3 regions of the Photorhabdus akhurstii genome follow, and region 3 is predicted to be linked to each of the others. Evidence: predicted binding sites of a transcription regulator. Region 3 holds the regulator's gene; each other region holds the start of a gene.
The links. The regulator PurR, encoded in region 3, represses purine synthesis genes. The targets are predictions, from matches to a motif close to CANGCAAACGTTTGCNTG.

Region 1 (4,393 bases), 1.0 Mb from region 3:
CAATATAGCGATATGCTTCATGTCCACGGGCATAACCATAGGCGGTATTTGTATAATATTTTTTCTGACTTAATAGCGGGAGCCGTTTTTTGACATCAAGCCAGCTATCAGGATTTCCTTTTTGTGATGCCGTCAGTTTACGGGCATCTAACATATGTCCATAACCCATATTGTAAGCAGCCAGTGCAAACCAGATACGCTCATCTTTAGGAATATTTTCAGGTAATCGTTTCATTAGATTTTGCAGATAGATTGCGCCGCCCTTAATACTCTCCTCTGGATCAAGGCGATCAACGACGCCTAACCCTTTAGCGGTCTGGCTGGTTAACATCATCAGGCCACGCACACCCGTGGGTGAGGTTGCCAGTGGGTCCCAATGTGACTCTTGCCAGGCAATGGCAGCGAGTAATTGCCAACTGATATCACCGGAATATTTTTCAAATAGTGGCCGATAGATGGGCAGGATATTATCAATGGCGCTGAGAAAAGAGAGTGTATCGAAATAGTCAAATGAGTGGACGTGACCAAAATATTTCTCCTCCAATCGGGGCATGACATTTTTTTCCGTTAGCTGGCTAAAAAAATCCAGCATGGCAGCGTAAAGGCTGTAGTCGTCAATGCGTTTTAAATACCATGTCAGCGGGTTATCTTCGCTCACATCAAAAGCGACGGCCAGATTAGGGTGAGTACGTTGTTGTAACGCGACATTAATCGAGTCACCTAATGTATAATCCAGTTTACCTTCTGATACCTGTTCCAGTAGTTCGCGAGTGTTATATTGCTGTGTCTCCTTCCATTCGAGTTCAGGAAATAAATCTGTTTTTAGCTTTTTCAATGTGCTGACATGAGCAGAACCAGAAGCGACCAGCAGTTTACCTTTTAACTCTTTAAAAGAGCGAGGGCGTGGAGTTCCTTTGCGATAAATCAGTTGTTGGGATACAGAATAGTAAGCCGGACCTGCGCGGGTTTGAGCCAGCCTTTCTTGATGATAGGTCAAGCCGGCGGCCAGAAAATCAGCGTCGCCATTTTCTAGGTCGTCGAATAACTGATTGATATTTTTTCTGAATTTGATTTCCAATTTGACGCCAAGATAATCAGCAAAGCGTTGTGCCAGTTCGTAATCGAATCCATTTGGTTCTTTCTTACTGGTAAGGTGGATCAGAGGTGAGCTAATGGTGCTGATCCGTAGCTCTCCTCTGGTCATGATCCTGTTAATCTGCTCCTGCTGTTTATTCGGCCAACTGATGTTCAGACTGATGATGGCGGCAGAAAAAAGAGCGATAACAATGATAACGAAATAATTTATTTTTATATTATTCAATATGTTATCTCGGTGTAACGCGGTGTGGTGCTATGCGGAAACGCGCTATTTTATTATGGTTAAATTTCCAGTGACTGAGCATTTTGCGGAACAAAAACCGGCTGTGCAACCTAATTGATACTATTTACATGACTTGGACAAAGGATAATTGGCGGTAATAATCGTCACGCAAACGGTTTCGTCATGGATGACAATCCTCTATAATGCACTCATTTCCCCTTAGGCATCTATTAAGCTTTGCTTCTAAGATGAGAGAATTGATTACTATGAAAATTCTACGTGGTTCACCTGCTTTATCTGCATTTCGTATCACTAAACTCCTTTCTGTGTGTCAAGAACAGCAACTTCCGGTCAATGATATTTATGCGGAATATGTTCATTTTGCAGAGATTAATGCACCTTTGAGTGATGTTGATTCAGCAAAGTTACAACAGTTACTGAAATATGGACCTTCGCTGGCTGAACATGAACCCCAAGGTACGTTACTGTTAGTGACGCCTCGTCCAGGAACGATTTCCCCGTGGTCTTCCAAAGCAACCGATATTGCTCACAATTGTGGTCTGTCCCAGGTTGTGCGTCTGGAGCGTGGCCTGGCTTATTACATCCAAAGTGGTGAAATGAGTGATGCACAGTGGCAAATATTGTCATCACTGTTGCATGATCGGATGATGGAAACGGTCTTTACTCAATTGGAACAGGCGGAAAAATTGTTTTCTCGTCAACAACCTGTTCCGTTAAAACGCATTGATATTCTGCAAGCAGGACGCGGCGCGTTGGAGCAAGCCAATACGGAGCTTGGATTGGCGTTGGCTTCGGATGAAATTGATTATCTGATGGAGGCTTTCCAGAAATTAGGGCGCAATCCAACAGATGTTGAACTTTATATGTTTGCTCAGGCTAACTCTGAACATTGCCGCCATAAAATCTTTAATGCTGACTGGATTATTGATGGTGAGGCACAGTCAAAATCATTGTTCAAAATGATTAAAAACACCTATGAGCAGACACCTGATTATGTTCTGTCAGCCTATAAAGATAACGCTGCTGTGATGGAGGGATCTTCTGTCGGCCGTTTCTTTGCCAGTGCGGAAAACGGTTCATATGATTACCATCAGGAGCAGGCCCATATTCTGATGAAAGTGGAAACGCATAATCACCCGACTGCGATTTCTCCTTGGCCGGGCGCATCGACAGGTTCTGGCGGCGAAATCCGCGATGAAGGGGCGACCGGGCGTGGCGCTAAGCCAAAAGCGGGTCTGGTGGGATTCTCGGTATCTAATCTGCGGATACCGGGTTTTGAACAGCCGTGGGAAGAGGATTTCGGTAAACCGGAACGCATTGTTAGCGCCTTGGATATTATGATGGAAGGCCCTTTAGGGGGCGCGGCATTTAATAATGAATTTGGTCGCCCGGCGTTGTTGGGTTATTTCCGTACCTATGAAGAAAAAGTCAACAGTCATAACGGCAGAGAATTACGTGGTTATCACAAACCCATCATGCTGGCCGGTGGGATCGGTAATATCCGAGATGAACATGTCAAAAAAGGTGAAATTTCTGTTGGCGCAAAACTAATTGTGCTCGGTGGCCCGTCCATGAACATTGGTTTAGGTGGGGGGGCTGCATCTTCTATGGCGTCGGGGCAATCCGATGCTGATCTGGATTTTGCTTCTGTTCAACGGGATAACCCGGAAATGGAGCGCCGTTGTCAGGAAGTGATCGATCGCTGTTGGCAGTTAGGTGAAAACAACCCGATTCTGTTCATTCATGATGTTGGTGCTGGTGGGCTTTCCAATGCCATGCCTGAGCTGGTCAGTGACGGTGGTCGCGGTGGACGGTTTGAGCTGCGCAAAATTCTTAATGATGAGCCGGGGATGAGTCCGCTGGAAGTCTGGTGTAACGAATCACAAGAGCGTTACGTACTGGCGGTCGCGCCGGAACAACTTCCGCTGTTTGAAGAGATTTGTCGGCGTGAGCGTGCGCCTTATGCCATTATCGGCGAGGCAACAGAAGAACGTCATTTACTGCTTAATGATGAACACTTTGATAACCAGCCAATCGATATGCCTCTGGATGTACTGCTAGGTAAAACGCCAAAAATGTTGCGTAATGTCAGTACATTAAAAGCCGGAGGCAAAAGCCTTGAACGCCGGGATATCGATCTGGCAGAAGCCGTTAAGCGCATTATGCATTTGCCGGCGGTGGCGGAAAAAACCTTCCTGATAACGATAGGCGATCGCTCTGTCACTGGCATGGTTTCCCGTGATCAAATGGTGGGTCCGTGGCAGATCCCGGTTGCGGACTGCGCTGTCACCACCGCCAGCCTTGATAGTTACTATGGCGAAGCGATGTCTATGGGGGAACGTGCGCCGGTCGCTTTGTTGGATTTTGCTGCTTCTGCCCGTATGGCTGTCGGTGAAGCTTTGACCAATATCGCTTCTGCTTATGTTCAGGATTTAAAGCGCATTAAACTTTCAGCGAACTGGATGTCCGCTGCGGGTCATCCTGGCGAGGATGCCGGTTTGTATGCGGCGGTTAAAGCAGTGGGTGAGGAGTTATGTCCTGTGCTAGGGCTGACTATTCCGGTGGGTAAAGATTCCATGTCGATGAAAACCCGCTGGCATGAACAAGGTGAAGAGCGTGAGATAACGGCGCCTTTGTCGCTGGTGATTACCGCTTTTGCCAGAGTGGAAGATGTACGTCGTACAGTAACGCCGGAGCTTTCCACCGATGAAGATAATGCATTGTTATTAATCGATCTGGGGCAAGGAAAAAACACACTGGGCGGTACCGCATTAGCACAAGTTTACCGTCAACTGGGTAATAAAACCGCGGATGTACGTAGTGCTGAGCAATTGGCTGGTTTCTTCAATGCGATTCAGCAACTGATTGCGGAACAAAAATTACTGGCTTATCACGATCGCTCTGATGGTGGTTTATTGGTCACGTTGGCTGAAATGGCTTTTGCCGGGCATTGTGGTATTGAAGCTGATATCAGTGTGTTTGATGAAGATATTCTGGCTGCGCTCTTTACAGAAGAGTTGGGCGCTGTAGTTCAGATTCGAGCATCGGATA
Region 2 (4,393 bases), 2.5 Mb from region 3:
CAAGGCCACAACCTCCAAATCGACATCGTTTACAGCGTGGACTACCAGGGTATCTAATCCTGTTTGCTCCCCACGCTTTCGCACCTGAGCGTCAGTCTTCGTCCAGGGGGCCGCCTTCGCCACCGGTATTCCTCCACATCTCTACGCATTTCACCGCTACACATGGAATTCTACCCCCCTCTACGAGACTCCAGTCAACCAGTCTTAGATGCCATTCCCAGGTTGAGCCCGGGGATTTCACATCTAACTTAATTGACCGCCTGCGTGCGCTTTACGCCCAGTCATTCCGATTAACGCTCGCACCCTCCGTATTACCGCGGCTGCTGGCACGGAGTTAGCCGGTGCTTCTTCTGCGGGTAACGTCAAAATCCAACTCTGTTCAAGCTAAATTCTTCCTCCCCGCTGAAAGTACTTTACAACCCGAAGGCCTTCTTCATACACGCGGCATGGCTGCATCAGGCTTGCGCCCATTGTGCAATATTCCCCACTGCTGCCTCCCGTAGGAGTCTGGGCCGTGTCTCAGTCCCAGTGTGGCTGGTCATCCTCTCAGACCAGCTAGAGATCGTCGCCTAGGTAGGCCATTACCCTACCTACCAGCTAATCCCATCTGGGTTCATCCGACGGCGTGAGGCCCTTTCAGGTCCCCCACTTTGGTCTTGCGACATTATGCGGTATTAGCCACCGTTTCCAGTGGTTATCCCCCGCCCTCGGGCAGATCCCCAGACATTACTCACCCGTCCGCCGCTCGTCAGCAAAAGCGCAAGCGCTTTCCTGTTACCGCCCGACTTGCATGTGTTAGGCCTGCCGCCAGCGTTCAATCTGAGCCATGATCAAACTCTTCAATTGAAAGCTTGATGCTCAAAGAATTCTGACTAATTAGTTCGTAATGAATTAACTGTTGTTCACTCTTCAAGACTTTAAAACATATTTTTTGTGATACGGTCTTGTGAGTGCCCACACAGATTGTCTGATTAATTGTTAAAGAGCAGGCTGAATCAAAAAATAACATTCTCGTTCAGCCGGGCTGCGTATATTACGCTTTTCGCCCGCAGAGTCAAGCGCTTATTCGCTTTCTCTCTGCCTGACCTCACAATGTTTATCAGCGTTGTGTCGGTCAGTGGTGGCGCATTATAGGGAGTTCTCTGGCGCTGGCAATAATTATTTTGAAAAAAATTGATCGTTTGATTAATTCCACAGCAACACCCCGCCTTATACCTACTTACCAACAGATTTATCCACAAATGGCTAGTTGGATGAAAATTTATCGAGCATCACGCAAACGTTTTCGTTACAATCCGTTGGTTAAAATCATCAAGCGATTTTATCTGACTATATTGAAATGTTATTGCAGTGCCCATTTTTTATGTCCTGATATAGTGGGTTCTTCCCAATAACATGTTACTGCCTTACAAAATCCAAGGGATCAAATCAATGCAACAGCTTCGTCCAATCCGTCGTGCCCTGCTTAGTGTTTCCGATAAATCAGGGGTTGTTGAATTTGCAAAAGCCTTATCTCAACGCGGTGTCGAATTGCTTTCCACTGGTGGCACAGCTCGTTTACTCGCTGAATCAGATCTAAAGGTTACTGAAGTTTCAGATTACACCGGCTTTCCTGAAATGATGGATGGCCGTGTTAAGACGTTGCATCCTAAAGTACATGGCGGAATCCTTGGCCGCCGTGGACAAGATGATGAAATCATGGCACAACACCAAATCTCACCGATCGATATGGTGGTTGTGAATCTATATCCATTCGCCCAGACCGTAGCTAAACCCGATTGCACTTTAGCAGATGCTGTTGAAAACATTGATATCGGCGGCCCAACTATGGTTCGTTCTGCGGCTAAGAACCATAAAGATGTAGCAATTGTGGTTAATAGTAATGATTATGAAAAAATCATTGAAGAGATGGATAACAATCAGGGGTCATTAACACAATCGACCCGCTTCGATTTAGCCATTAAGGCTTTTGAGCACACCGCCGCTTATGACAGCATGATTGCTAACTATTTTGGCAAGCTGGTTCCTCCTTATTATGGCGATACTACTCAGCCATCAGGACGTTTCCCCCGTACTCTGAATTTGAATTTTATTAAAAAACAAGATATGCGCTACGGTGAGAACAGTCATCAGGATGCTGCCTTCTATATAGAAGAAAATCTCTCTGAATCATCTATTGCAACTGCAACTCAGTTACAAGGTAAAGCTCTTTCCTATAATAACATTGCAGATACAGATGCAGCCCTGGAATGCGTTAAAGAATTCACCGAGTCCGCATGCGTTATTGTTAAGCATGCTAACCCCTGCGGTGTAGCCATTGGGAAAGATATTCACGAAGCTTATGATCGCGCATTCAAAACAGATCCAACCTCCGCTTTCGGCGGTATTATTGCTTTCAACCGTGAACTTGATGCTAAGACCGCACAAACCATTATCGACCGCCAATTTGTAGAGGTGATTATCGCCCCCTCAGTGGATGAAGAGGCATTGCCGATATTGGCTACTAAGCAAAATGTCCGCGTTCTGGTATGTGGTGAATGGGAAACCCGAATTGCTGGCCTTGATTTTAAACGAGTTAACGGAGGTCTACTGGTACAAGATCGCGATCTTGGAATGGTAGCAGCAACTAACTTACGTGTAGTTTCCAAACGTCAACCTACTGAGCAAGAAATGAAAGATGCTCTGTTCTGCTGGAAGGTTGCTAAATTTGTCAAATCCAATGCCATTGTTTACGCAAAAAATGATATGACCATCGGTATTGGCGCAGGCCAAATGAGCCGTGTCTATTCCGCAAAAATTGCAGGGATCAAAGCAGCCGATGAAAGCTTGGAAGTTCAGGGATGTGCAATGGCGTCTGACGCATTTTTCCCATTCCGTGACGGTATTGATGCCGCCGCAGTTGTCGGCGTGAGTTGCATTATCCAACCCGGCGGTTCAATCCGTGACGACGAAGTGATTGCCGCGGCTGATGAACACGGTATTGCTATGATTTTCACCGGCATGCGCCACTTTCGCCACTAATCAATAAGCAGGAGTTAATCTGATGAATATTTTAATTGTTGGTAGCGGTGGACGCGAACATGCTCTGGCATGGAAAGCAGCCCAATCTCCTTTAGCTGATAAAGTCTATGTCGCTCCAGGAAATGCGGGAACGGCTCTAGAAAGCAATCTCGAAAATATTGACATCTCAGCGACAGATATCAACGGTTTGTTGGTATTTGCACAAAGCCATGATATTGGGCTGACTATCGTTGGTCCTGAAGCGCCACTGGTAATAGGTATTGTCGATGCATTCCAAAAAGCCGGGTTAACTATTTTTGGCCCAACTCAAGCGGCCGCTCAATTAGAAGGTTCAAAAGCCTTCACCAAAGATTTTCTGGCTCGCCATCAAATCCCAACTGCGGCTTATCAGAATTTTACAGAAATCGAACCGGCTCTTAACTACTTGGATAAAATCGGCGTCCCTATTGTTATAAAAGCTGACGGGCTGGCTGCGGGTAAAGGTGTGATTGTTGCGATGACACTGGAAGAAGCCCAATCCGCCATCAAAGATATGCTAGCAGGAAATGCGTTTGGTGATGCAGGCCACCGTATTGTTATTGAAGAATTTTTAACGGGTGAAGAAGCTAGTTTTATCGTTATGGTCGATGGCAAGAATGTTATTCCAATGGCGACCAGTCAGGATCATAAACGCATAGGTGACGGTGACACGGGTCCAAATACCGGCGGTATGGGAGCCTATTCTCCCGCTGCGGTCGTCACCGATGAAATCCACCAGCGTATTATGGAAGAGATTATTTATCCTACCGTTAATGGTATGGCTGCTGAGGGGCATGTCTATACCGGTTTTCTTTATGCCGGCTTGATGATCAACGAAAATGGCGAACCAAAAGTCATTGAATTTAACTGTCGCTTTGGCGATCCGGAAACTCAACCCATCATGATGCGCATGCGTTCTGATCTTGTTGAACTCTGTCTAGCTGGCGCAAAAGGAGAGCTTGCGAGTAAAACTTCTCATTGGGATGAACGCCCTGCTCTGGGCGTGGTACTCGCTGCCGGCGGGTATCCTGCTGATTATCACAAAGGGGATATTATTCATGGCTTGCCCCAACAAGAAAATGAAAGTAGCAAGGTTTTCCATGCAGGTACGGCAGTGAAAGGTAGTGAAGTTATTACCGCCGGTGGACGCGTTCTGTGTGTTACAGCATTGGGTGAAACCATTATAGATGCACAGAAAAATGCCTACCAACAAGCAGAAGAGATTGAATGGAATAACTGTTTTTACCGTAAGGATATCGGATATCGAGCAATTAACCGATTGAAGTAATCATAAAACTGACGAAGATCAGAGGCTGTCCTTCGTCGGTTCCCAACGACAAAAGTCATTATTGGC
Region 3 (4,393 bases):
GCAAAATATCTACGTAAGCAAAACGTTCACCACATGCAGATAAAGCCTGAACAGCCTGCGCAGAAAATCCACAACTTGGCAATTTAGGAGAACCCTTCATATACAATAAAATTGGGTTTTCTTTAATTTGGCGCTCAATCTTCTCAATAGTCATCATTTTTATTTCCTTTAAACCAACACTATGTTGATAACCAACATCGTCACAATACTACGGAGAATACCATTTTCTCTCACTAAGATGTATCCTGATCTTTTCTTATCCTGATGCAGATGGCATCATTTTCACTGTTATTTATCGTAGAAGTTGCCAGGACGACCAGAAATTTACCGGCGCAGCAGTGAAAGCTTTTGGTTCTGGGGTGGGCTTAACAACCATCAGATTAATTCATTACTCTCTATTTTAACACCCAAAGGCAAAGGGCAGATAAACCACTGAGACTATCCGCCCAATTTCTTTTAAACGTAAAGTCAATTTTTAATCCATCTCATCAGCTCAAATCAGGCAAAGATCAAGCAAAGAGCGGCAAAAATGGCAATCATCACCAACGTGCTAACAGCAGTAAATAAACCAAGTTTCAAATCGGTATTCATAAAGCCTCCTCAGAATAAAAAGTTTATAACGACAAAAACCAGTCTATCGAGATGGTTAATTGCCCTTACATAAGGAAAAGCATAAATAGCGATTACCATTCATTTTATAACACTGATTATTGCTTTCACTTTTGAGCCAGATCAGACAAAATCCAAGATTTATCGCTAACTTATTGCCAGCCCTTGTGTAAAAGGGCTGGCAAATGATTAACAAAGCGTTTTAAATTTAGACCAAAAGGTCAGGAGTCTTTCACCTCATGGCAACGATCAAAGATGTGGCTAAACACGCTGGTGTCTCAACCACTACCGTATCCCATGTTATTAATAAAACCCGCTTCGTCGCTGAAGATACTAAAGCTGCCGTTTGGGCTGCTATTAAGACACTGAATTATTCACCCAGCGCCGTCGCTCGCAGTCTGAAAGTTAACCACACAAAATCGATCGGATTACTTGCAACGTCCAGTGAAGCCCCCTATTTTGCTGAAGTCATTGAGGCTGTTGAAAACAGTTGTTATAGCAAAGGCTATACGCTGATTTTATGTAACTCACACAATAACATTGATAAACAGAAAGCCTATCTCGCCATGCTGGCACAAAAACGTGTGGATGGACTGTTGATTATGTGTTCAGAATACCCGGAACAGTTGTTGGGAATGTTGGAAGATTATCGTAATATTCCAATGGTCGTTATGGATTGGGGTCAAGCCAGAAGCGACTTCACCGATACGATTATTGATAACGCATTCCACGGAGGTTATCTGGCTGGTCGTTATCTTATCGAGCGTGGCCATCGTGATATTGGCGCGATCCCCGGCCCTCTGGCACGAAATACCGGCGGTGGTCGCCATCAAGGATTCTTGAAGGCGTTAAAAGAAGCCAATATTCCGATCAGAGAAGAATGGATTATTCAGGGGGATTTTGAGCCAGAATCGGGCTATAAAGCCATGCATCAAATTCTGCATCAAAAACAGCGTCCGACTGCGGTTTTCTGCGGCGGAGATGTTATGGCTATGGGGGCTATTTGCGCTGCTGATGAATCAGGATTACGCGTCCCGCAGGATATTTCTATCATCGGTTATGACAATATACGCAACGCTCGTTATTTCTCTCCGGCATTGACCACCATTCATCAGCCAAAAGAACGACTGGGACAAATGGCGTTTTCTATGTTATTGGACAGAATCGTCAACAAACGTGAAGATGCACAAACTATTGAAGTACATCCACGCTTGGTTGAACGACGCTCTGTCGTCGATGGTCCATTTATCGACTATCGCCGTTAACCCGCTTTATTCATCTTGAAGCCATTCAGCATTAAGAGTTTCACTATCGCCAAGGTAGTCAAGCAACCAACTTAATGCTGGAGAATGGCTGTTTTGTACCCATGCCAAACAACATGGACTGTCTGGTAAAGGCTGTTCCAATTCCAGCACGGCTAATTTCTTCTGCCGAATAAGCGGCATCGCCCTATGCTTAGGCACCATTCCTACACATAACCCTTCGTTTAAACAAGACAGACCAGACTCCCAATCAGGAACTACCAGCCTGCGCTGGTTATCAAGATTCCAGGTGTCACGCTTCGGTAAATTACGAGATGTATCTTCAAGGCACAAACTTGGATAAGGCCGCATTTGGTCATCAGATAGCGGCCCCGGCAATTGAGTCAACTCATGGTCTGCGCTAACCACACATAACCAAGGCATAAACCCCATATCTCGGAAACTATACCTTTCCCCGACAGGAACCACTCGGGTTGCCCCAATGGCAACATCAACTCGACTATCCACCAGCGCATCCCACACACCATTAAACACTTCCTGATGAATAAAAAGTTCTATATCAGGAAAATGGTGGTAAAAATCAAGAATAAGCTGACGACTACGTTCTGGTTTGACAACGCGATCAATAGCAATATTAAATTGCCCTCGCCAGCCGTTTGCAACTTGTTGACATTGGTGACGAGTATCAATCATTTTTTTGATAACAGAGCGAGCTTCTTTGATAAAAATAGCGCCTGCCTCAGTTAATTCTACATCCCGATGATGACGCTCAAACAACGAAACGGCAAGCCACTCTTCCAATTGTCTTACGGTATAACTGATCGCAGAAGGGACACGGTGAAGCTCCAATGCAGCGGCACTAAAACTGCCTGTTCTGGCAACCGCATCCACGACTTCAAGCGAATATTCCGACCACATAATTTTACCTTTCAATTTTTTTCACAGCACTATGCAAATATTACCATTTCACAAGTAAAAATCACGACGTATAGAATATGTGTCAATATTGTTATCTACCTATCACTGCAAATTATTTTAATCATGACATTCAAAGAGAGTAATCAAATGAAAAACTCAAGTCAGTTCATGTTCTACCTTGCAGGCTTGAGTATGCTAGGTTATCTGGCTATTGATATGTATCTGCCAGCATTCGGTGCTATGCAACAAGAATTAGGGACATCAGCAAACGCAATTAGTGCCAGCCTAAGCATCTTTCTTGCAGGTTTCGCCTTTGCGCAACTTTTGTGGGGGCCTCTTTCAGATCGCTTTGGCAGAAAACCGATTATTATCACCGGCCTATCCCTGTTTTCTATTGGCTGTCTGGGAATGATGTGGATAACAGATTCCACCCAACTTTTAGTTTTGCGTTTTGTCCAAGCCATAGGTGTGTGTTCAGCCGCCGTCTCATGGCAAGCATTAGTTATTGATCGTTACGATTCCAATCGTACCAAACGTGTTTTCGCAACGATTATGCCATTGGTTGCACTCTCCCCTGCCCTAGCGCCTTTAATGGGAGCCTGGCTGTTGCAACATGGCGGCTGGCGCATAATTTTCCTAATCTTACTGACAATCACATTAGTACTGTTGTTTTTTACTCTATTTTTGCAAGAAAATCGCAAAAACCGTGAAACTCAAGTGCAAACAAATAATGTCTCTTTCCTTACGCTATTAAAATCACCACTGTTTAATGGCAACGTTCTGATATTCGCATCATGCAGCGCCGGCTTTTTTGCCTGGTTAACCGGCTCCCCTTCAATTCTCGGTGAAATGGGATATACCCCCGATGACATCGGTCTGAGTTATATCCCTCAAACGTTGGCCTTTATCGTTGGAGGTTATGGATGTCGCAGTATTTTGACCAAAATAAAAAGTGAGATTATTTTTCCTTATCTGTTAGTTGGCTATGCTGTCAGCATGATTACGCTCTATTTGATTGCAAAATTTAGCGAGCCAACTCTATTCACTATTCTGATCCCTTTCTGCTTTATGGCTGCAATGAATGGCGCATCATATCCAATTGCAGTAGCAAACGCTTTATCCGCTTATCCACAAGACAGTGGAAAAGCTACTGCATTACAAAACACGCTTCAATTAGGACTCTGTTTTATTGCCAGTCTGGTTGTATCAGCATTTATCAGCAATCCACTTATATCCACAACCACTGTCATGGTTTCTACCGTTGTTCCAATGACATTAGGATATTTTATACAGTGGAAAAAAAACGCTGATCGCTGCATTCAAACAGTTGAACAAAATTCTTGATATTAATCAAATTGTTACTCCAATAAAGGCTGCTAATTATCAATTAATTGCGGCCTTTATTTATTAATTGATAAAACAATTTTACGCTTTTATACTTAATAAAGATCTTTATTACAAATAACCTGGAATTTGAGGTTTTCAGGAGCAATGATTGCCCCATTAAACTCATGGATTAGTCATCTTTAAGATTTTTTTACTTTGATTCTTTGTTATTTTTTGCATTTTGCGTCTTCGCATCCTGCTTTGTTAGCTAAAACGAG

Region 1: a site for PurR is predicted at 1,487-1,504, ahead of purL (phosphoribosylformylglycinamidine synthase). Genes of this name have one in related genera too.
Region 2: a site for PurR is predicted at 1,273-1,290, ahead of purH (bifunctional phosphoribosylaminoimidazolecarboxamide formyltransferase/IMP cyclohydrolase). Genes of this name have one in related genera too.

Annotation. Positions count from the first base shown of each region.
Region 1 covers NZ_CP020335.1:4,010,408-4,014,800, reverse strand. Annotated here, with positions in the region: gene mltF (membrane-bound lytic murein transglycosylase MltF) at 1-1,321, opposite strand, end outside; gene purL (phosphoribosylformylglycinamidine synthase) at 1,588-4,393, shown strand, end outside.
Region 2 covers NZ_CP020335.1:527,696-532,088, reverse strand. Annotated here, with positions in the region: rRNA gene B0X70_RS02315 (16S ribosomal RNA) at 1-846, opposite strand, end outside; gene purH (bifunctional phosphoribosylaminoimidazolecarboxamide formyltransferase/IMP cyclohydrolase) at 1,432-3,021, shown strand; gene purD (phosphoribosylamine--glycine ligase) at 3,044-4,327, shown strand; gene B0X70_RS02300 (DUF1481 domain-containing protein) at 4,346-4,393, opposite strand, start outside.
Region 3 covers NZ_CP020335.1:2,990,102-2,994,494, forward strand. Annotated here, with positions in the region: gene B0X70_RS13090 (Grx4 family monothiol glutaredoxin) at 1-157, opposite strand, end outside; gene purR (HTH-type transcriptional repressor PurR) at 849-1,874, shown strand; gene punR (DNA-binding transcriptional activator PunR) at 1,881-2,789, opposite strand; gene punC (purine nucleoside transporter PunC) at 2,937-4,133, shown strand.